DNA from 3 places in the Sphaerisporangium sp. B11E5 genome. Region 1 is predicted to be linked to each of the others. Evidence: riboswitches for the same ligand, from Rfam matches in the RefSeq annotation. Region 1 holds a riboswitch; each other region holds the start of a gene.

Evidence for each region. Region 1 has a riboswitch for cyclic di-AMP ahead of ABGB17_RS01105 (CHAP domain-containing protein). Riboswitches for the same ligand answer to the same signal wherever they lie in the genome.
Region 2: it holds a riboswitch for cyclic di-AMP, as region 1 does, so the genes downstream of both, ABGB17_RS23275 (hypothetical protein) here and ABGB17_RS01105 (CHAP domain-containing protein) in region 1, are expected to answer to the same signal.
Region 3: it holds a riboswitch for cyclic di-AMP, as region 1 does, so the genes downstream of both, ABGB17_RS06430 (hypothetical protein) here and ABGB17_RS01105 (CHAP domain-containing protein) in region 1, are expected to answer to the same signal.

What each region holds. Positions count from the first base shown of each region.
Region 1 is NZ_JBDPMD010000001.1:285,820-293,613, reverse strand. It holds gene ABGB17_RS01125 (glycosyltransferase family 2 protein) at 1-43, shown strand, start outside; gene ABGB17_RS01120 (polysialyltransferase family glycosyltransferase) at 40-1,314, shown strand; gene ABGB17_RS01115 (DUF6716 putative glycosyltransferase) at 1,393-2,613, opposite strand; gene ABGB17_RS01110 (hypothetical protein) at 2,610-3,620, opposite strand; cyclic di-AMP (ydaO/yuaA leader) riboswitch at 3,921-4,069, shown strand; gene ABGB17_RS01105 (CHAP domain-containing protein) at 4,102-4,755, shown strand; gene ABGB17_RS01100 (extracellular solute-binding protein) at 5,185-6,525, shown strand; gene ABGB17_RS01095 (sugar ABC transporter permease) at 6,897-7,794, shown strand, end outside.
Region 2 is NZ_JBDPMD010000027.1:75,956-83,749, reverse strand. It holds gene ABGB17_RS23305 (histidine kinase dimerization/phospho-acceptor domain-containing protein) at 1-495, opposite strand, end outside; gene ABGB17_RS23300 (ABATE domain-containing protein) at 712-1,260, shown strand; gene ABGB17_RS23295 (NAD(P)/FAD-dependent oxidoreductase) at 1,301-2,680, shown strand; gene ABGB17_RS23290 (TIGR03086 family metal-binding protein) at 2,795-3,364, shown strand; gene ABGB17_RS23285 (DeoR/GlpR family DNA-binding transcription regulator) at 3,673-4,488, shown strand; gene galT (galactose-1-phosphate uridylyltransferase) at 4,485-5,555, shown strand; cyclic di-AMP (ydaO/yuaA leader) riboswitch at 5,628-5,766, shown strand; gene ABGB17_RS23275 (hypothetical protein) at 5,820-6,737, shown strand; gene ABGB17_RS23270 (M50 family metallopeptidase) at 6,792-7,794, opposite strand, start outside.
Region 3 is NZ_JBDPMD010000004.1:191,067-198,860, forward strand. It holds gene ABGB17_RS06425 (AraC family transcriptional regulator) at 1-732, shown strand, start outside; cyclic di-AMP (ydaO/yuaA leader) riboswitch at 1,317-1,483, shown strand; gene ABGB17_RS06430 (hypothetical protein) at 1,803-2,396, shown strand; tRNA gene ABGB17_RS06435 (tRNA-Lys) at 2,455-2,528, shown strand; gene ABGB17_RS06440 (alpha/beta fold hydrolase) at 3,053-3,892, shown strand; gene ABGB17_RS06445 (AAA family ATPase) at 3,966-6,701, shown strand; gene ABGB17_RS06450 (glycosyl hydrolase family 18 protein) at 7,059-7,794, shown strand, end outside.

The DNA of each region.
Region 1 (7,794 bases):
GCTCCTCCCCCACGACGCTTATGCCGAGGTGCGCCTGCCGTGACCCAGGTCTTCTACAGCTCGACGCTGTTCGGCGCGATGACCCTGGCCGCCGCCATCGACGACGGGCGGTTCGGGCCGCGCGCCGGGCGCAGGCTGCTGCTGGTGTCGAACAACGCCGCCATCCCGGAGATCACCCCCGGGGTGGACGAGACCGAGGGCTTCGCGGCGATCCGGTCCCGGTTCGACGACGTGCGGTCGTGGAACGAGATCGTGGCGCCGCTGCACCCGTCGGACTGGAAGGCCCGCCAGGCCGAGCTGCCGATGCTCGGGCGGCTGCTGCGCGGTGACCTCGGTCTCGGCGACGGGCCGTCCGAGCTGGTGGTGGAGTCGATCGCGGTGCCGCCGTCACGCACGCTGGCGGCGCTGATCCGCGACTGCCCGATCACGGTGTACTCCGACGGGCTGATGAGCTACGGCCCGACCCGCGACCCGCTGCCGACGGAGATCGCCGGGCGCATCACCCGGCTGCTGCACCTGGACCTGGTGCCCGGCCTCGCGCCGCTGCTGCTGCGTGAGGCCAGGGTGGCGCCGCAGGCCGTGCCGGACGCCGCGTTCGCCGAGGTCATCGGGGCGATCAACGCGCCCGAGGGCCTGGAGGGCGAGGTGGTGATCCTCGGGCAGTACCTCGCGGCGCTCGGCATCCTCACCGACGACGAGGAGGCCGCGACGCACGCGGCCATGCTGGAGGCGGTCGTGGCGCGCGGGCACAGGACCGTGCTGTTCAAGCCCCACCCGGCGGCCGGGCGGCGGCACGCCCGGCGCATGCGGTCGGCGGCGGCCGCGCTCGGGGTGGAACTACGGGTCGCGCCGGAGACCGTGCCCGCCGAGGTGTGCGTCAAGGCGCTGCGCCCCCGGCTGGTCGTGGGGTGCTTCTCCACCGCCCTCGTCACCTCGCACCGGCTGTTCGGCGCGCCGGTCGCCACCATGGGCTGCGAGACCGTGCTCGAACGGCTCTCGCCGTACGAGAACAGCAACCGGATCCCGGCCACGATCATCGACGCCACCCTGCCCCGGCTGGCCCGCGACGGCTCGATCACCGACCCACCGGCCGCCGACCTGCCCGGCCTGGTGGAGGCGGTCGGGTACTGCATGCAGAGCGAGCAGTACCCGGAGCTGCGCGAGGCCGCGGTGCGCTACCTCGCCGCCCACGGCCCGCAGGCCCGCTACTTCAAGAACCGCCGCCTCGGCGCGCTCGGCCTCATCGACTCCCCGCCCCGACGCCCCGGCCGCGGCGGCGCCCTCAGCCGCCTGCGCCGCGCCCTCACCCGCTGAGCCCGCGGGACCCTCTCGAAACAGCACGCGGCGGTGGTCACGGAATGTGACCACCGCCGCGTGCGTGCGGGGCTTTCGTCAGGAGATCGCCTTCAGGTAGCGGCGGACGCGGCGGCTGGCGCGGTAGCCGGCGCGCAGGACGTTCGGCGGGAGCTCCACGCGCAGGCGGGCGCGGCGGCGGGCGGCGGCGTGGGCGGGGCCGTCCAGCAGGGGGCGCACCGGGGCGAGGCGCCCGGCCCTGGCCTCCTCCACCAGGGCGGCCACCCGGGGCACCCAGTCGCTGACCGCGGAGTCGTGGAAGTAGTTGGCGTCGCACCAGGCGGGGGTGGGCCGCCGGAAGCCCGCGGAGGTCAGGTCCTCAAGGGTGCCGAGGCAGCCGCTGTCCTCGAACACCAGGTTGATCATCTCGGCGCTGACCCCGAAGTCCGACAGCACCAGCAGCGGCACCTCGGCGGCGATCGCCTCCAGCGCCGCGGTGGAGCTGACCGTGACGAAACCCGCCGCCGCGGCCAGGTGCTCGTGCATCGCGCCCGCGGCGAACCGCACCGCGCCGGGGGGCACGACGCCCGCCGCGACGAGGTCGCGCCACAGCCGCTCGTAGTGGTGCCGCTCGTTGTGGGTCTGCCGCTCGGTCTCCAGCGCCCGCAGCTTCACCACGACGTCCAGGTCGGGACGGCGGGCGGCCAGCGCGGCGAGGGCGACCAGGATGCCCTCGCGCTCCTCGCGACGCCGCGGCACCTTCGCCTGGGTCGCGAACACCACCCGGTCGCCGGTCCCGGTCGACGCCGGGCGAGTGACGACGTGGTCGAGGTAGGGCAGCCGGGCGAGGGCGACGGTGCCGGCCGCGCCGAGCTCCTTGCCGATGCGGCCGAACTCGGCGACCTCCTTGCCGCTGTGCACGACGAACACGTCGCACCCGCCGCGGTACAGCCATGCCTTCTCGGTGGCGGGGATCGAGATGCCGGGCAGGCCCGACACGAACACCGGCCGCGGGCTCATGCCGCCGAACACGCCGCTGACCAGCACGTCCACCACCGGCCCCGTGCAGGCCACCAGCACCACGTCGGGCCTGGTGCGCTCGGCGAGGCGGCGCAGGCCGCGCGCGGAGGTCACGGCCGGCGGCTCACCCGCGCCGAGGCGGGTGCCGCTGACCGCGGCCGCGATCTGCGCGGGGGACGGGGTGATCGGCGTGCGCACGACGGCGAGCGTCCGCGTCCATTCCGCCGGGAGTTGGTCGAGCAGGCCCGCCGCCCACTTCAGATAGCTGTCGGAGTCGGCGACGGCGAGAACCCGGGTCAAGGAGCAGCCCTTTCGTGCGCGAACATCTGGAGGTGCGACCGGAGCGAGTCGGTGGCCGATGGCGTCCACCAGTCGTCCGGGACGTCGACGGTCTCCACCCGCACGCCGCGCGCCGACAGCAGCACGCGCAGCGAGGTCACCGCGGTGGAGGGAAGACTGAGCACACGCTGGCCGGGACGCAGATCGCGCAGCGTCATCTCGACCGGCGCCCCGCCGTCGTACACGGTGACTCCCGGGTGGTCACGTACCGCGGCCAGGTCCCCGGGATCCTCCCGGCGGTGCGGGTAGTAGGCTACCGGACCTTCCAGTGCGAAGAGCCAGGAAAGATAACGATCCCGGTGGATCAGGCCGTTGCGCACCAGCGAGGTGCCGAGCACGACGGTGCTCTCGGGCGGCCGGGGGTGCGCGACGGCGGGCTGGGAGCGCAGCCACGCGAAGTCGTGGGTGACCAGGTCGATCCCGATCCCCCGTACGGACGCGGCGAGGCCGTCCGGGACGGGCAGGGCGGTGAAGATCGTCAGCCGGCCGGACCGGGCGGCGGCGCGCAGCCGCAGCGAGGCGGCGGCGCCGAGGGCGCGGCGCGTCCAGGTGGCGCTGGCCCGGGCGCGCAGCAGCGGCGTGCCGGGCCGGGCGGTGAGCAGCTCCAGCAGCCGGATGGTGGCGAGGCCGTCGTCGACCACCACCAGGCGGCGCGGCGCGGCGCCGAGCGAGGTGAGCTGCATGCGGCCGGAGAAGGCGTCCCCGAGCACCCACGACTCACGGCGGCCCGGACGGGGCATGTGGTCGTCGGCGGTGGACAGCCGCAGGCCTTCGGGCAGGGCGAGGGCGGCCAGCTCCCTGCGGGTCACCCGCAGGCCCGGCAGCTTCGCCCTGGCCACCACCTGGAATTCGGGCCCCACCAGTCCGGCGTGCCGCGCCTCGACCGCGCAGAGCAACTGGAGAGGCGACTCCACCCAGGCGACGGCCGACCCCTGCTCCCGCACGCGGCTTCGACCGATCCTCTCCACGCCGGGTAATGAGACGTTCACGACGCAGGCAATCTAGTGCCACGACGCTACGTGACGGGTAACGTGCGGTGAACGGCGGACAACAGGCGAAGGTCATGCGGTCCGGGGGTGAGCACGGACCCAAGATTTGCCGACTCCGGGCCGGAACGGCATGAGTGGTTTGTCCTGTTTGCGGCTCTTTGTCCGATGTATTACTGTGGGGGGACTCCACCTGGAGGAACGTCCCGCCGAGGGAGTTCCGCCTGGGTGGAGATCGCCGGAGCGAGGCCGGTCCGCCGCGGAGATCCCTCTCCCGCCGACACGTTCCGGACGCCGAGTCCGCTTTCTCGCGGAGCCGGGGACCCACTTCTTTCGGGGTGAATCGGCGCGTCGTTCCCACGGACGCGCTGTAGGGCGTCTTCCAGGCCCGAACCCGTCAGCTAACCCGGTAGGCGCCTTTGGAAGAAGGAGTCTCCCTTTGTCATCGTTCACGCAGCGACTCATGGATGCCCCACGACATCGCGCGATCGGACTGGCCCTCGGCGGGCTGGTCCTTGCCCAGGTGGTGACCGGTACCGCTCTCGCCCACGCGGACGCCGCTCCCGGCGACGCCGTCGCGAAGGTCGCCTCGGCAGAGGCGCACGGGGAGCCGCGCTCCGCGGCCCGGGTCACCGCCGCGCAGGTGCTCGACCTCGCCAGGAGCCAGGTCGGCATCTCCGAGAACAGCCTCGGTGGCGGCACCAAGTTCCAGGCCTGGTACATGAGCAGCCCGCGCGCGCTCCAGACCATCGCCAGGGACACCGGCAGGATCGCCGACTACGCCAACGCCCCGTGGTGCGACATGTTCGTCTCCTGGGTCGGCGAGCAGCTCGGCCTCCAGGACACGATGGGCCAGGACGCCTACACCGTGCAGCACGCCAAGTGGTTCGAGTCCAAGGGCCGCTTCGGCAGCGTGCCGAAGCCCGGCGCCGTGGTGTTCTTCGACTGGAACGGCGGCGGCATCGAGGGCATCGACCACGTCGGCTTCGTCGTCAAGGACAACGGCGACGGCACCATCGAGACCGTCGAGGGCAACACGGGCAACGGCAAGGTCGAGGTCCGCACCCGCCCGACCTACCAGGTGGCCGGCTACGGCTACCCCGCGTACGCGGCCTGACGGCGGTCCCCCCGCCGTAGCCGGGCGGGCGTCCCGGCTCACCCACTCCCATGGGACGCCCGCCCTCCCCGCCGCCGTACGGCCGAATCAGCCCGCAACCGGCCGTACGGCGGCATCTCCATGTCTTCTTCCGCGGAAGACTGTCCGGTAGCGATGGGAGCGCTCCCAATACCGGCAATGGCCTTTTTGCCGCTTATCATCGCATTCCGCGCTTCTGGGAACCCCAGGAGTAACAGTTAGGTTTCGGCATATTGACGCCAGCGTTGCCCATCGGGGACTCTTCGTGGGAGCGCTCCCAAATCTCGCCCGCGGGACCATGCCCCGCGGTTCACGACTTGAGGGATCCAGCACATCGCGGGGCCCGACTGTCGGGGCCGGCCCTCGATGCATCTCCCAATGATCGGGCAACCACCTTGAGAGGGGTCCGGAATGATGAACACAATGCGCCGCGGCAGGATGCTCGCGGTCGCATCGGTGATGACCGCCGCGCTCGTCACCAGCGCCGCATGCTCGTCCGGCGGCGGAGGCGGCGAAGGCGGCGGTGCCTCGTCCGCGGCACCGGAGAAGATCACCCTTACTCTGCAGACCTTCGGCGGCGGCACCAACTTCGGTTACAAGGCCGCCGTGGAGAAGTGGAACGCCGACCACCCGAACGTCCAGGTCAAGTACAACAACCTGACCGACAGCTTCGAGAACGTCTACTGGCCGCAGATGCTGCAGTGGCTGCAGTCCGGCACGGGTGCCGGTGACGTCGTCGGCATCGACGAGGGCGGCATGGGCCTCGCCAAGGCGCGCCCCCAGTTCTTCACCGACCTCGCCCAGTACGGGCTCCAGAGCCGCCAGGCCGACTTCCCCGCGTGGAAGTGGGAGAACGGCATCAACTCCGACGGCAAGCTGTTCGCCCTCGGCACCGACGTCGGCGGCATGAGCATCTGCTACCGCACCGACCTGTTCAAGAAGGCGGGCCTGCCCACCGACCGGGCCGAGGTGTCCGGGCTGTGGAAGACGTGGGACGACTTCATCAAGGTCGGCCAGCAGTTCCAGGGCAAGGTCAAGGACGCGAAGTTCGTCGACAGCGTCAACACCATCTACAACGTGGTGCTGTCGCAGGAGGCCGCCAAGAACGGCAACGTCACCTACTTCGACAAGAACCAGCAGCTGATCGCCGACAAGAACCCCGCGGTGAAGACCGCCTTCGACTTCACCCAGCAGATCAGCAAGGCGGGTCTCACCGCCAAGCTGCAGAACTTCACCGACCCGTGGAACACCGGGTTCGTCAAGTCGCAGTTCGCCACCCTCGGCTGCCCGGGCTGGATGCTCGGCGTGGTGTCCGGCACCGCCGGCGACGAGTTCAAGGGCAAGTGGGACGTCGCGACCGTGCCCGGCGGCGGCGGCAACTGGGGCGGCTCCTGGCTGGCCGTGCCCAAGCAGTCCAAGCACCCGAAGGAGGCCGCCGAGCTGGCCAGCTACCTGACCAGCCCCGAGGCCCAGCTGATGGCGTTCAAGGAGGGCGGCAACCTTCCGAGCACCATCCCGGCGCAGGACAACCCCGAGCTGCAGAGCGCCAAGAACGAGTACTTCAACAACGCGCCGATCGGCGAGATCTTCGGCCCGTCCATCAAGAGCCTCCAGCCGACCTTCCTCGGTGAGAAGCACGCCCAGGTGAAGGCGGCCGTCGAGCAGGTCGTCATCGGCATGGACCAGGGCGCGGTGCCCTACGACCAGGCCTGGCAGAAGTTCGTCGAGGCGGGACAGAAGGCGGCGGGCTGATCAACCCACCGACGTCACCGGCCCGCAGTGGCGACCCTCCAGTGGGCCGGTGACCTTCCGTCGAGCGAGCGGCGGCAGCGGGGACATGCGCTGCCGCCCTTCGCGCCGACCGCCGAAAGGACGACTTCGTTGACCTTTTCCGCACGGACGACCTCCGAAGACCTCCCTGTGCAGGGGCTGGTCGTGCGCGGCTCCGCGCCGCGTCCGGCGAGACGGCCTTCCGCAGCGGCCGAGCGTGCGCGCACCCGGCCCCGCGACGCCGCCACCGGACGCGGCGCCGTGGTGGACGGACAACTGACTGTCACCCACGAGCGAAGGAGAAAGGGGCCGCGCTGCCCTGGCCGTGAGCCAGGAGCCACCCCGGAAATCCGATGAGCGTCAATCTCTCCCCGCAGCGGGCGGATCCGGCGCCGGTACGGCCCCGGCCGGGCCGGCACCACCAAAAGCCGTCGCGCCGCTTCTGGTCGAACGTCGATATCAAGGCCACCCCGTACTTTCTGATCTCGCCGTACTTCATCCTCTTCGCGATCTTCGGGCTGTTCCCGCTCGTCTTCACGTTGTGGGTGTCGCTGCACGACTACGAGCTGGCCGGCGGTGACGCCGAGTTCACCGGCCTCGCCAACTACACCAGCCTGCTGACCGACTCGGCCTTCTGGAACGCGGTGATCAACACCGTCGGCATCTTCGTCCTCGCCACGGTGCCGCAGCTGATCCTCGCCCTGATGCTGGCCAACGCGCTGAACAAGCGGCTGCGCGGGCGCCTGTTCTTCCGCCTCGGTGTGCTGATCCCCCTGGTCACCTCGGTGGTCGCGGTGGCCATCGTGTTCACCCAGCTCTTCGGCCGCGACTTCGGCATGATCAACTGGATCCTCGGCTTCTTCGGCGTCGAGAACATCAACTGGCAGAACGCCAAGTGGTCCTCCTGGATCGCCATCGCCACCATGGTCGACTGGCGCTGGACCGGCTACAACGCGATCATCTACCTGGCCGGCATGCAGACCATCCCGCGGGACCTGTACGAGGCGGCGTCCATCGACGGGGCGTCCCCGCGCCGGCAGTTCTGGAGCATCACGCTCCCGATGATCCGTCCGACGATCATCTTCACGGTCTTCATCTCCACCATCGGCGGGCTCACCTTGTTCGCCGAACCGGTCATGTTCGGCAGCAACCGAATGGAAGGTGGTAGTACCGGCCAATTCCAGACAATCGCCATGTACATCGTCAAAGAGGGCTTCCGAGACTTCGACTACGGGTACGCGGCGGCGGCCG
Region 2 (7,794 bases), on a different contig from region 1:
CCGTCCGGGGGCTTCCGGATCGGCGGGGCGCCGGGTGGGGACGGCGGCCAGGTCGAGGAGGTCGGTGACGATCTGCTGGAGGCGGTCCACGTCGTGGAGGGCGCAGGAGAGCAGGTCGGGGAGGTCGGTGTCCTCGGGGTGGGCGCGGGCGTCCTCCAGGCGGAGGCGCAGGCCGGTGACCGGGTCGCGCAGGCGGTGGGAGGCGTCGGCGATGAAGAGGCGCTGCCGTTCCAGTGTCTGGCGGGACTGTTCGCTGGTCTGCTCGATCCGGGCGAGGGTGGCGTTGATGGTGCGGGCGAGGCGGCCGGCCAGTCGCGCCTTGGACGGCTCGGAGATCCGGGCGTGCGGGTCGTGGCCGTCGACGGCGGCGAGTTCGGCGCGCACCGCCTCCACGGGACGCAGCAGGCGGCCGGTGATCTGCCAGCCGGCGCCCGCGACGACCCCTACGAGAACGGTCACCCAGATGGACAGCACCATGTCCATGGGAGCCGTCACCTCCTCTCGCCGCCCGAAGGGCTGTATGACCCGTGTGGGTTCGAGGGGGGTGAGGTACGCGCGTCACCGGCTGAGCCGGTGACCTTCACTGTAGGTACCGCCTGCCGTGACCTGTCAAGGCGGTGACGTAAGGCCCGCGCCACGGGCGCTTACAGGAAGGGCAAAGGCGCCGCCGCCGCCCTTCGCCCCTCCCGCGTCACCTGTCAGATTGGTGACGTGGAGTCCGTGTATCTCACCGGACGGCCCGCGCTCGACTTCGCGGCCACGCTGAGGTGGCGCGCCAGCCTCCGTGAGGAACTGCTGGCCACACCCGGCGACCTCGCGGCCTGGGCCGTGCGGGCGGGCCTCGTGACCGAGCCCGTCCCGGCCGGCCCCGGGGACCTCGCCGGGCTCCTGCGGCTGCGGGAGACGATCTACCGCATGGTCACCGCGCGGCTGCGCGCCGAGCCGTGGTCCGAGGAGGACCTGGACGCGCTGCACGACGCCGCCGCCGCGCCGCCCGTCACCCTCCACCTGGCCCCGGACGGCGCGCTGCGCCGCGCTGGGGACTGGCGCGCGGTCGCGTCCGTGCTGGCGCGCGACGCCCTCGACCTGCTCGGCGGCCCGGACGCCGCCCGCGTCAGGAGGTGCGCCGCGGAGGGCTGCACACGTCTGTACGTGGACCACAGCCGGGGCCACACCCGCCGCTGGTGCGACATGGCCGAGTGCGGCAGCAAGAGCAAAGCCGCCTCCTACCGCCGCAGGCGTGCCGGGACGGCCCGCTGAGGCGCTGGTTGGAGCGCGGGAGACCGGGCAGGGGGCATTCATGGTTTCGGAGAAGGAAGAGTTCGACGTCGTCGTGCTGGGGCTCGGCCCGGGCGGCGAGGAGATCGGGCAGCGCCTCGCCGAGGCGGGGCTGGCCGTGGCGGGTGTGGAGGCCGAGCTGGTGGGCGGCGAGTGCCCGTACTGGGCGTGTGTGCCGTCCAAGATGATGCTGCGCGCGTCGGACGTGCTGGCCGAGTGCCGGCGCGTCCCCGGCTTGGCCGGGACGTCGCACGCCGAGCCCGACTGGGCGCCGGTGGCGCGCCGCATCAGGGACGAGGCGACCGACGACTGGAACGACAAGGTCGCGGCCGAACGGTTCTCGGGCACCGGCGCCACGCTGGTGCGCGGACGCGGGCGCATCACCGGCGACCGTGAGGTCACCGTCGAGCCCACAGGGGACGGCGCCGGGGAGATCCGGGTGCTGCGGGCGCGGCGCGGGATCGTGCTCGCCACCGGCACGGTGCCGGCCGTGCCGCCGATCCCGGGGCTGGCGGAGACGCCGTTCTGGACCAACCGCGGGGCGGTGCGGACCGAGAAGGTGCCGGAGTCGCTGATCGTGCTCGGCGGCGGCGCCGTCGGGGTGGAGCTGACCCAGGTGTTCGCGCGGTTCGGCGCGCAGGTCACGCTGCTGGAGTCCGCGGACCGGCTGCTGCCCGGTGAGGAGCCGGAGGCGGGCGAGCTGCTCGCCAAGGTGTTCGCCGAGGACGGCGTCACGGTGCGCACCGGGACGAAGGTGACGCGGGTCGACCACCACGGGTCGGCGTTCACCGCGATGACCGAGGACGGCAGCTACCGCGCCGAGCGGCTGCTGGTCGCCACCGGGCGGCGGGTGGACCTGGCGGGCGTCGGGGTGGGCGCGATGGGCGTCGACGAGTCGGCGCCGGCGATCGAGGTGGACGAACGCATGCGGGCCGCCGACGGGTTGTGGGCCATCGGCGACGTCACCGGGCAGGGCGCCTTCACACACATGGCGATCTACCAGGCGGGCATCGCGCGGGCCGACATCCTCGGCGAGCCGGGGCCGCTCGGGCGACGTCACGCGGTGCCGCGGGTGACGTTCACCGACCCCGAGGTCGGCGGGGTGGGACTGACCGAGGCGAAGGCGCGGGAGCGGGGCCTCGCGGTGCGCGTCGTCACCGGGGACCTGTCGGGCCGGGGGTGGATCCACGGCGCGGAGGGCTTCGTCAAGATGGTGGCCGAGGACGGCGACGACCCGGTGCTGGTGGGGGCGAGCGCCGCGGGGCCGTACGCGGGCGAGGTCCTCGGCATGCTGACGCTGGCCGTGCACGCCCGGGTGCCGGTGCGGGAGCTGCGGTCGATGATCTACGCATATCCGACATTCCATCGGGCAGTGGGGGACGCGCTGAAGAAGATGGGCTGACCCGGGCACGGACGCGGGGCCCGCCGCCGGGAGCGGCCGGGTCCGGTCAGGGCCGGCGCGGTGAAGAGATCTTCCTGACGGGTTAACGTCGGAGCGACGACGCGGGAGGGTCAGATGACGGTGGGCATCCGCGAGGCGTACCGGCGCGCCCTGGACGACTGCGGCACGCAGGTGCAGCGGGTCGGGCCCGACCGGTGGCGGGCACCCACGCCGTGCTCCGGGTGGGACGTGCGCACCCTGGTCAACCACCTCGTGCAGGAGAGCCTGTTGGTGCCCGAGCTGCTGTCGGGCCGCTCGGCCGGCGAGGTCGGCGGCCTGTTCGAGGGCGACCTGCTGGGCGACGACCCGGTGAAGGCGTTCGACGTCGCCGCCGCGGCCGCCGTGCGCGCCACCGAACCGCCGGACGTGCTCGGCCGGGTGGTGCGCTTATCGTTCGGCGACGTGTCCGGCGAGGAGTACCTCACCGAACTGTTCGCGGACGCGCTGATCCACACGTGGGACCTGTCCACGGCCATCGGCCCGCCGGTACGGCTGGACCCTGAGCTGGTGCGGCGGTGCGCCGAGTGGTTCGCGGGCGCCGAGGAAGCGTGCCGCCAGTCGGGCGTGATCGGGGAACAGCCGCCGTTGCCCGCGGACGCCGACCCCCAGACCCGCCTGCTCGCCGCCTGGGGCCGCCACGGCTGACCGCGCCTGACGACCAGGACCTTGATCAGGCCGGCCCGGAGGTACGCGGCGGCTCAGCTCGCCGGGCGCCTGCCGTGGTTGGCCTTCTTCTTCTTGCGGGCCCGGCTCTTGCGTGCGCGTCTGCCCATCGTGGATCCCCTTTCGCGTGGGTCTCGTCCCCCACAATGCCCCCGCCGCCCGTGCCCCACAACCCTGGATCTTGCAAAAGCCCGTCGTGCGCCGCCCATGCCGGCCGTTCCACCATGTTCCAACAGTCAACCCGTGGTTATGTGGGATGATTTGCTGGAATCTGTGGAAAAGGAGGGGCGATGCTGGCCCAGCAGCGGCAGCAGGCCATCCTGCGGCGCGTGCGAAGGCACGGGGCGGCCCGGGTGGCCGAACTGGTGCGCGACCTCGGGGTGTCGGACATGACCATCCGCCGCGACCTGGAGGTCCTGGCCGAGCGCGGGCTGGTCGAGAAGGTGCACGGCGGCGCGACGGCCGTCGGGTCCGGCTCCACCGAGGAGCCCGGCTTCGCCGCCAAGTCGGTGCGCCAGCAGGCCGAGAAGGAGGCCATCGCCCGTCGCGCCGCCGAACTGGCCGGGCCCGGCACGGCGGTCGCGCTGTCGGCGGGCACCACCACGTGGACCCTCGCGCACCACCTGGTGGACGTGCCTGAGCTGACCGTCATCACCAACTCCCCCCGCGTCGCCGAGGTGTTCCACCACGGCGGGCGGCCGGACCAGACCATCGTCCTCACCGGCGGCGTGCGCACTCCCTCCGACGCCCTGGTGGGACCGGTCGCGGTGGCCGCGGTGCGGTCGCTGAACGTCGACACGCTGATGCTCGGCGTCCACGGCATGAGCACGCGGGCCGGGTTCAGCACGCCCAACATGCTGGAGGCCGAGACCGACCGCGAGCTGATCGCCGCGGCGCAGCGGCTGGTGGTGCTGGCCGACCACACCAAGTGGGGCACGGTGGGCTTCAGCACCATCGCCGAGCTCGAGAAGGCCGACGTGCTGATCAGCGACACCGGCCTGCCGGAAGACGCGCGCGAGGCCCTCGCCGAGCGGACGGGCACGCTGATCCTGGCCGAGCCCGCGGCCACCGGGAACGAGAACGAGGACGAGGCGGCGGAACGGTGAAACGGACCATCACATACCTGGCGGACGGCCGCGAGCTGATCTACTACGACCGCCGGGACGACGCGGACCGCGGCGCGCACGACACCCGCGACCTGCCGCCCCGCCCGCCCGCGTCGCAACTGCGGTACGACCCGCTGCTGGACGAGTGGGTGGCGATCGCCGGGCACCGGCAGACCCGCACGTTCCTCCCCCCGGCCGACCAGTGCCCGCTGTGCCCGTCGAAGCCTGGACGGCCCACCGAGATCCCGGCCGCGGACTACGACGTGGCGGTGTTCGAGAACCGCTTCCCGTCGTTCAGTCTCGTGCCGGTGGAGTTCGAGCAGGTCGGCGGGCTCAGCGAGGTACGGCCCGGCGTCGGCCGGTGCGAGGTGGTGTGCTTCACCTCCGAGCACGGCTCGTCGTTCTCCGCCCTCTCCCCCGCCCAGGTTGACCTGGTGCTCCAGGCATGGGCGGACCGCACGGCCGAGCTCTCCGCGCTGCCCGGCGTGGAGCAGGTGTTCTGCTTCGAGAACCGCGGCGCGGAGATCGGTATCACGCTGGCCCACCCGCACGGGCAGATCTACGCCTACCCGTACGTCACGCCGCGCACCCGGCAGATGCTCGGCTCCGCGGCGCGGTACCGGGAGCGCACCGGGGGGAACCTGTTCGCCGACGTGCTGGCGGCCGAGCGGGCGGCGGGCACCCGGGTGGTCACGGCCGGGGAGCACTGGACGGCGTTCGTGCCCGCCGCGGCGCGCTGGCCGTTCGAGGTGCACGTCTACCCGAACCGGCGGGTGCCTGACCTGAACGCCCTGGAGCCGGAGGAGCGGGCGGAGTTCGGGCCGCTGTACACCGATGTGCTGCGCCGGCTGGACGGGCTGTTCGGCGTGCCGATGCCGTACGTCGCGGCCTGGCACCAGGCGCCGGTGCGGGAGGCGCGCGACCTGGCTTACCTGCACCTGGAGTTGTTCAGCGTCCGGCGGGCCAAGGAGAAGCTGAAGTACCTGGCGGGTTCGGAGTCGGCGATGGGGGCGTTCGTCAACGACGTGCTGCCGGAGGAGGCGGCTCGCATGCTGAGAGGTGACTAGTTTCGCCCAATTTGTCCGACGAGTCGCCATAAGAGGCGGCAGAGTACTACCATCCCAACGAACCCGCCGGTCACGGCGGTAACGCCTAATCCCTGGCGCCTCGCCAGGGAACCGGGGACCCATGCTTCTCTGGGGTGAATCCACCGCGTGTGGTAGGGCGACTCCGGCCCGAACCCGTCAGCTAACCCGGTCGGCGCACGAGAGGAGAGGGCTCTGCCGCGCACTTCCGGCGGTTCCGTGGTGTTGGCCGCGTGTGTTCTGCTCATGGCCGGGCTGGTCCCCGGCCAGGCGGTGGCGGGAGCGGCCGCCCCCAAACCCACAGAGAAGGAACTCAAGGCCCAGCTCACGTCGCTCACCAAGAAGGTCGACAAGCTGATCGCCGAATACAACGCCAAACGCGTCGCCGTCACCAGGGCCAAGGCCGCGGAGAAGGCGGCGCGTGATCGTCTCAAGGCCGCCGAGGCGGCCTTCACCCTCGCCGAGTCGCAGGTCGGCGACATCGCCCAGTTGCGTTACCAGGCCGGCGGCATGGGCATGGTCCGTGAGCTCCTGACCCCCGGGTACGGCGGCGCCGCGATGCTCGAACAGCTCCAGGCCGAGCAGGACGCGCGGCTCGGCGGGTTCGCCGCGGCGCGCGACGCCCGCAAACGGGCCGCCGGCGACGCCGCCGAGCTCACCGCCGAGCTGCGGGACGACATGAGCGAGCTCACCGGGCGGCGCAAGGACGCCGAGAAGCTGATCGACGAGATCAAGGACAAGCTGGACCGGCTGGTCCCCACCGCGCCGGGCAAGCGCGCCAACGGCGCCTGGGCGCCCGAGCTGCCCACCGGGAGCGACAACATCACCCCCCGCACCCGGCTGATGCGCACCGAGGTGCGCAGCCACTTCTCGCTGCGTTTCCCCGTCGGCTGCTACCGCGCCGAGAACAGCGGCGAGCACCCGCTCGGGCGGGCCTGCGACTTCATGCTGAGCTCGGGCGGCGCCATGCCCTCCGCCGCGGACGCCGCACTCGGCGAGGAGATCGCGGCATGGGCCGTCAAGAACGGCGGCAAGCTCGGCGTCAAGTACGTCATCTACCGCCAGCGCATCTACAACCTGGGCTTCCCCGGCTGGCGCGCCATGGCCGACCGCGGCGGCGTCACCGCCAACCACTTCGACCACGTGCACATCTCGATGTACTGACGCGTGTCCGGCGCCCGGCCCGGGTCACCGGGCCGGCGGCGCGGACGAGCCGGCTCAGCCGGACAGGCGGATGGGGTTGACGATGTCGGCGTAGATGAGCAGCGTGCTCATGACGAGCAGGACGGCGACCACGGCGTACGTCAGCGGCAGGGCCTTGGCGATGTCCACGTAGGACGGCGCGGGGCGGCGGCGCACCCGGGCGTAGGCGCGTTTGAGGCCCTCCCAGAGGGCGCCCGCGATCTGGCCGCCGTCCAGCGGGAGCAGCGGGATGAGGTTGAACACGCCGATGGCGAGGTTCACCAGGGCGAGCAACTGGATCAGCGAGATGATCTTGGCGTCCAGGGGCGCGGCGGACGCGGCGATCTCGCCGCCGATGCGGCCGGCGCCGACGATGCTCGCCGGGCTGTTGATGTCGCGCTTGGCGCCGCTGAACGCGGCGTCCCAGACGTTGCCGAGGCGCTCGGGGAACCGGGCCAGCGACGCGGCGGTGCGGGTGGTGAAGTCCCACATGGTGGCGGCGACGTAGCCGAGGTTCTGCCGCTCGACGACCACCACGGGGCCCACGCCGAGGAAGCCCTGGTTCTTGTCGATCTTCGTCGGGTCGTCCGTGGAGGGACGGTCCTGCGCGATGAGCGTGGGGGTGAGGGTCAGCGGCGCGCCGTTCCGCTCGACCTGGACGGTGATCGGGCCGGCGCCGTGCGCGCGGATCAGCTTGGTGGCCTGCTCCCAGGTGGTCACCGGGGTGCCGCCGACGGCGCGGATCTTGTCGTTGACGGCCAGGCCGGCCACCGCGGCGGGGGACTTCTGGTGCGCGGCGGTGCACTTCTGGCCTTTCTGCTGCTCCTGGACCGTCATCACGCACTGGGAGACGCTGGCCACGACCGGCTTGGCGACCTGGACGCCGAACCCGATGAACACCACGGCGAAGAGCAGGAAGGCGAGCACGAAGTTCATCGCGGGGCCGCCGACGAAGATGATCAGCCGCTGCCACCAGGGCTTGCTGTACAGCACGCGCTTCTCGTCGCCGGGCCTGACCTCCTCAAGGGATGCCTGGCGG
Region 3 (7,794 bases), on a different contig from region 1:
GGGGAGCGGGTCTACGAGTACCACGCCGGGCAGTACCTCGTCGCGTCGGTCGACCTGCCCGTCACCGGCCACTTCGTCGACGTCGGCCCGGACCGGCCGGCGCTCGGGTTCGGCCTGACGCTGGAGCCGTCCGCCATCGCCGACCTGCTGCTGCGGGCGTCGTCCGGCGCCGCGCCGCGGGCCGCCACCGCGTCCCCCGGCCTCGCCGTGAGCGACGCCTCCGCCGAGCTCCTGGACGCCGTGGCGCGGCTGCTGCGCCTGCTTGACCAGCCGCGCGACATCGAGGTGCTCGCGCCGCTGATCAAGCGGGAGATCCTCTGGCGGCTGATCACGGCGGAGCAGGGCCCGACCGTCCGCCAGCTCGGCCTGGCCGACAGCAACCACGCCCACATCGCCCGGGCGGTGCGGTGGATCCGCGACAACTACGCGCGGGCGTTCCGGGTCGAGGACGTGGCGCGGCTGGCCGGCATGAGCGCGTCCGCCTTCTACCGCAACTTCCAGGCCGTCACCGCGATGAGCCCCATCCAGTTCCAGAAGCAGATCCGCCTCCAGGAGGCCCGGCTGCTGCTGGCCGCAGGCCCCACGGACATCGCCGCCGTCGGCCACGCCGTGGGCTACGACAGCCCGTCACAGTTCACCCGCGAGTACCGCCGCCTCTTCGGCACCCCGCCGAGCCGGGACGCCGCCCGCCTGCACGACTCGGTGCTCGTCGCCGCGCCGATGTTGCCCTGAGGCGCCAAGCCCGGTCATCCCCCGCGAGTTAGACGGAATCTATACCGTCCGATGACGAGCGCCTCAGGCCCCGGTATGTAGTGTTAAGGCAGGTCAAGGGGGATGCACCGGCGCCCGGGGAACCAGGGCGCACTGGAGCTTTCTGCCACAAGGACGCGGTGGGGGACCGTGTCCGTACTGCGGGACCGCCCGGTGTTTTTGGGGGAAGACACCGGCGCAGGACCGTGAAACCGGGGCCGGGCAGGCGGGGGACTGCCCGGCCCCGACCTTTGCCCGGACCTGTTGCCCTCTCTCCTCCTTCCCGCATCCCGGTGATCCCGTGTGAGGACCGCCGTTCGCGATCATCTTCGGCGGTGCTTCGGTGCCCGGTGGCGACGTCGTGATCATGGGCGGGTGAGGGCCGCGGAGAGCGCTGGGTGGGTGTGGCGCACCCCCGGACCGGCTGGCAAATGCCGTAAATATAGGGGTTTGGGGTGCTTTGGTAGATCTTATAATGCTTTGTACACACATCGTTTGCTTTGCCCTGACTTGGAGGGTAAGGTTTTACCTACATCGGGTGGTGACCTGGTCTTCAGCCGGAAGGCCGCCACCCGGCGTCGAATCCCAGAAGGGCCCTGTGGGGCCTGGAGGGAGCCGGGGACCCAATCAACATTGGGGTGAATCCGTGGGAAAGCGAACGCAGACCCGCGGTAGGGCGACTCTCTAGCCCGAACCCGTCAGCTAACCCGGTAGACGTCATCGGAGAGGAGACCCGAGTGGAGCACCCCACTCCCCCCAAGCTCAATGCCCGGGTGACCTGACCCCGGATCTCGCCGTCAGAAGCGGCGGAAAATCGGCTTACAAGCAGCCGTCCACCCCAGGCGAGCCCGTCTCGCCCGCAGTGTGACGTGGTGGCGCATCTCCGCCACCGCTGACCGGCCCTTTACGTGACAACGCGCCTTAGTGCCGCGATCTCCAGCCAGGCCCACGAACGCCACGGTCTTGAGAGCGCTGTCCCATACCCGCACCGGTGACCCCACGCACACCGGCTCCGCGGCTCCGTGTCTTCTGATGAAAGATCCTGCCACCCCATGACCTTTCTCCGTAGCTGTTCGAAGAAACGCATGGCCTGCGGCGCCGCCGGCGCGACCCTGGCCCTCACCTCCATCTTCTGCGCGAACGCCGTAGCCGCCCACGCCCAGAAGCTCCCCCCTCCCGGTGCCTCCACCCGGATCGTCCCCCCCATGCTCCTCCAGGGCTCCACCAAAGCCTCCTACTTCTGGGACGACGCCTCCGGCCGCGCCGGCGACACCGGCCTCCCCGCCATCGGCAAGCCCATGCAGAAGGGCCTGTTCGCCAGCCCGAGCTGGCCCCTCGGCACCGAGGGCTACATCGTCTACAAGGACAAGGAAGCCCCCTTCTTCATCGGCGACCGCGGCCCCGGCATCCCCTCCGAGAACGGCGTCATGCTCGACATCGACGCCAAGACCTTCGCCGAACTCACCGGCGGCACCTTCAACTCCTCGACCCTGATGGTCCAAGGCTTCGACGCCGGCCACATCGAGGTCAGCTACGTGATCACCAAGTGGGGCAACGGCCCAGGCAAGAAGAACCACCCCGTCCCCTTCAGCGAAGGCGCCTGGAGCCAGATCGACAACAACCCCGCCCCCGCCCCCGCCAACTGACCCCCACCCCGCCGATGTGCGCACCCCCGCCACTACTGCTAAAGTCGCCGTAGCCGATGCGCCGCTAGCTCAGTTGGTTAGAGCAGCTGACTCTTAATCAGCGGGTCCGGGGTTCGAGTCCCTGGCGGCGCACCCAGCAGTACGCCATTGAACTGGGCATTCTCCACCACGTGGAGGATGCCCAGTGGTGTTTCGGTACCTGTGTGGGCTCGTTGTGCCCTCATGTGTCGGGGAACTGGCTCGTGACACCGCGATGCCGCCTGCGGCGGCGCCGGGCGTAGAACCCGCCGGTCGAGATCGGGCCGGACTTCGTCGGCTCCCTGGACGGCTGAACTGATCAGGAACCCGGGGATCACGAAGAAGACGTCGACACCGGCGTATCCGCCCGCCCGCAGCGGGACACCGCAGTGACTCAGCACCACGAGGCCGAGCGCGACGTCCGCTTTCATGGACTCCGTGTCGTTGCCAGGGGTTTTCAGGTGGTCCGGTGCGCGGAGGGGCGGTTGATGCGAGAGCCGGGCCATTCGCGGCCCGTCTCGGGTGCGGCGGAGTTCGAAGCGATCTACTAGCGTCACAGTCACCGCCCGCTTGCGACAGTGAACAAGGAAGTAGGCAGTTCTCCATCGAGCCGGACGGCTTCACACCAGGGAGTGTTCATGAGCAGCACGCTGGTACTCGTTCACGGCTTCTGGCACGGCTCTTGGTGCTGGAGCGAAGTCATCCTCCGTGTGGTGGCGGCCGGGCGCCTGGCCGTTGCGGTGGACATGGTGGGGCACGGGCTGTACGCGCGGCGTCCTCGGTGGTTCAGTGCGCAGTCGTACGATCCCGGGGCAGTCGGTACGGAGCTTTCGCCGGTGGGGGACGTGAGTCTTGACGACGCGGCCGGGTTACTTACTGCTCAGATCAAGTGGATCGGTGGTGGTGGGCCGGTCACGGTGGTCGCCCACAGCGCGGCCGGGCCCGTGCTGACCCGAGTGGCGCAGCGGACGCCCGAACTGGTCGCGCACGCGGTGTATCTTTCCGCGTACATGCCGTCGTCCGGTGTCCCGGCTGTGGCGTACACGCGGATGCCCGAGGCCGCCGATGACCACGTCGCGCCGTTGTTGCAGGGCGACCCGGCGCGGATCGGCGCGCTGCGGCTGGACTTCGCCACAGATGACGCGGCTTACCGGCGGCGGCTTCACGAGGCGTTCTACGGTGACGTCGACTCGGTCCTCGCCGACGCCGCCACCGGCCTGCTGACGCCTGACGGTCCGCTCGGCGTCATGCTCGGCACCACCGACCTGACCCACGACGGCTGGGGGTCGGTGCGGCGCACGTACCTCACCTGTGCCAGGGACATGGCGATCAGGCCGGCCCTGCAGGCGAGGTTCATCGCCGAGGCCGACGCGGCCTTCCCGGGCAACCCGACCTCCGTCGTCGCGCTCGACGCGTCCCACTCGCCGTTCCTCTCGATGCCCGACGTGGTGGCCGACATCCTCACCGCCATTGGCTGACACGAATCCGATAGGCGACAATCGCCGGGTAGCGCGGGAATCGCAGTCGGGCCCCCCACGGGAGAACCAGGCGATGCTTCTGGGTCGTCGTGCCGAGCGTGAGGCGATCGAAGGGTTGATCGCCGACGCGCGGGCGGGGCGCAGCGGTGTGCTGGTGGTGCGTGGCGAGGCCGGCATCGGCAAGACCACGCTGCTGGAGTACGCCCGCGGCGCCGCGCCGGAGTTCCGGGTGGAGCGCGCGGCCGGTGTGGAGTCGGAGATGGAGTTCGCGTTCGCGGGCTTGCATCAGTTGTGCGCGCCGATGCTGGACTGGCTGGGTGCGCTGCCCGATCCGCAGCAGGCCGCGCTGGGGGTGGCGTTCGGGCTGCGTGCCGGGGACCCGCCGGATCGGTTCCTGGTCGGGCTGGCCGCCTTGAGCCTGCTGGCGGAGGTCGCCGAGGAACGGCCGCTGCTGTGCCTGGTGGATGACGCGCAGTGGCTGGATGAGGCGTCCGCGCAGGTCCTGGCGTTCTTGGCCCGGCGGGTGGAGGTGGAGCGGGTGGCGCTGGTGTTCGGGCTGCGCGACCCGGGCCGGGGGGACGTGTTCACCGGGTTGCCGGAGTTGCGGGTGGACGGGCTGGAGGAGGGGGACGCGCGGGCGTTGCTGGCCGTGGCGGTCCCGGCGCCGCTGGACGAGGGGGTGCGCGACCGGGTCATCGCCGAAGCGCGCGGGAACCCCCTGGCGCTGCTGGAGTTGCCCCGCGGCGCGGAGCCGGGGCATCTGGCGGAGCTGGCGGGCGGCTTCGGGCTGCCGGACGCGCTCGGGGTGCCCGGCAGGATCGAGGACGGATTCCTGCGCCGGTCGGCCGGGCTGCCGGCCGAGACGCAGATGCTGCTGCTCGTCGCGGCGGCCGAGCCGCTGGGGGAGGCGGCGTTGCTGTGGCGCGCCGCGGAGCAGTTGCGGATCAGTCCGGAGGCGGCCGGGCCGGCGGAGGCGGCGGGGTTGGTGGAGATCGGTGCGCGGGTGCGGTTCCATCATCCGCTGGTGCGCTCGGCGGTGTACCGGGCGGCGGCGCCGGCCGACCGCCGCCGGGCGCACCGTGCGCTGGCCGCGGTGACCGATCCGCGGGCCGATCCCGATCGGCTCGCCTGGCACCGGGCCCAGGCCGTGCTGGGGACCGACGAGACGGTCGCGGTGGAGCTGGAACGTTCGGCGGGCCGGGCACGGGCACGCGGCGGCCTGGCCGCGGCGGCGGCGTTCCTGGAACGGGCGGTGGTGCTGACCCCCGAACCCGCGGACCGGGCACGGCGGGCGCTGGCGGCCGCGCAGGCCAAGCACAAGGCCGGTGCGTCCGACGCCGCGCTGGAGTTGCTGACGGTCGCGGCGGCAGGGCCGCTGGACGCGTTGCGACACGCGCGGGTGGAGCTGCTGCGCGCCCAGATCGCGTTTCACTCCACCCGGGGCAACGACGTGCCGGGGGCCCTGCTGCACGCGGCCAAGACGCTCGCCCCGCTGGACGCGGCGCTGTCCCGCGAGACCTACCTGCAAGCCCTGGAGGCGTCGATCATCGCCGGACCTCTCGGCCGCGGTCGCGGGGTGCTGGAGGCGGCCGAAGCCGTCCATGCCGCACCCGCGCCACCCGGGCCGCCGGGGCCGGTCGACCTGTTGCTCGACGGGCTGGTGACCAGATACACGCGAGGCTACGAGGCAAGCGTGCCCAGCCTGCGGCAGGCCCTGGAGGCGCTTGGCGACCAGGGACCCCGCGCCGCGGACGACGACCGCCGCTGGCTGTGGCTGGCCTGCCGCGTCGCGGTGGGGCTGTGGGACGACGAGCATGCCTACGTGCTGGCCGACCGCAACGTCCGGCTGGCCCGCGAGGCCGGAGCGCTGGCCGTGCTTCCCCCCGCGCTCTACGTCCTCGCCGGCGTGCTCATGCACATCGGCGAGCTCGCCCACGCCGCCGAGCTGGCCGCCGAGGAGGCCGCGATCACGCGGGCGATCGGGGCCGCGCCGCTGCCCCACATCAGGCTCCTGCTGGCCGCCTGGCGCGGCCGGCGGGCCGAGACCGCCGAGCTGTACGCGGCCATGGTCAAGGACGCGACCGGCCGGGGCGAGGGCAGAGGGGTCACCGTGGCCCAGTACGCACTGGCGGTGCTGCACAACGGCCTCGGCGACTACGACGCCGCGCTCGCCGCCGCGGCGGGGCCGTGCGACTCCGACGAGCTGGTGCACAGCAGCCTGGCGTTGCCCGAGCTGGTCGAGGCGGCCGTCCGCGCGGGCCAGCCGGACCGCGCGGCCGCCGCGCTCCAGCCGCTCGGTTCGCGAGCCCGTGCCGCCGGCACCCAGTGGGCCCTCGGGCTGGAGGCGCGCTCACGGGCGCTGATGAGCACCGGGCCGGCCGCCGAAGCACTGTATCGCGAGGCGATCGAGCGGCTCGGCGAGTGCCGGATGGCGACCCACCTCGCCCGCACCCACCTGGTCTACGGCGAGTGGCTGCGCCGCGAACGCCGCCGCCAGGACGCGCGCGAACAGCTTCGCACCGCACACGAACTGCTGTCCGGCATGGGCGCCGAAGCGTACGCGGCACGCGCCGCACGCGAGCTGCGCGCCACGGGCGAGCGGCCGCGCAGCCGGACCGCCCAGCCGGCCGACGCGCTCACCCTCCACGAACTGCACGTCGCGCGGCTGGTGGCCACCGGGGCCACCTCCAAAGAGGTCGGGGCGCAACTGTTCCTGAGCCCGCGGACCATCGACGCGCACCTGCGCAGCATCTTCCGCAAGCTCGGCATCACCTCCCGCCGGCAGCTCAGGAACCTGCACCTTCCCTGACCCCTGGGCGGGATGCATAGGCGACGTTCGCCGATGCGGCCGCGGGGCGGCGACGGCGAGCATGAGCGCGTGCGTCCCGGGACCGCCGCGCCGACCCGGGAGTCCTGTCCGCACCAGAACCGTCACCGGGAAGGCGCCATGCCTCGATCAGTGCTCCCTGAACGGCTGTACCCCGCCGCACGCCGGGCGATGAGGAGGTGGACACGGCGGACCGCCGGATTATCGGCCCTGGTGATGGCCGCCGGGCTCCTCGGTGCCGTGTCGCCCGCACAGCCCGCCGTCGCGGCTGTGACGCAGAATGCGATGACGTGGAATCTGCACGCGAACGGCGACAACGTAGCAAAAGTCCCCGGTTTGATGAGAGACCATGACGTCACCGTCGCCGCCCTCCAGGAAGTGGTCAACGGCGGCACCGACAACAGATTCATGGACCTACTTCCCGTGAACCACGACGTGCCTCATCTCAATCCGGACGGTACTCGCTCGACCCCGCAGAACTGGAGGGTCGCGACGTACACGCTTCCCGGCAACGGGGGAACCGCGTTCGTGATCCACACCCTTTCGCACAACCGCCGGCTCGCGATCGTCACCACAGTGCCCGGCGTCGACGTCTCCAGAGACGTACACGTCCTCGACGTGCGCTCGGACGCGCTCGACAACAGGTTCCGGAAAGCCCTGGGAGTGAGAGTCGGCAACACCTGGTACTACTCCATCCACGCCTCCACTGCCCCGAAGCGTGCGAACAACAACGCCGACACGCTGGTCGAGGACATTTCCCGCCTCCATGGGACGGCCGGTTTCGACAGTGATTGGGCCGCGATGGGGGACTGGAACCGGTTCCCCGACGAGGATTCGGCTGCATACAAGGCGAAGCTGAACGGCCTGACCGCCAGGGACAAGCTCAGGTTCCCGGACGAACAGGCGGCGTTGAAGAGCGTCGTGGAGCTCGATCCAGGCGAACGCATCATCTCGTCAGGTGCGAGAACCCACAACAAAGGTGGCGAGTTCGACTACATGGTGGCCAGGGGAGCCGATGAGGAGTACCGGGCCGTGCGTTCGGAGGGACGGCACGGATCCGATCACTACCCGGTGT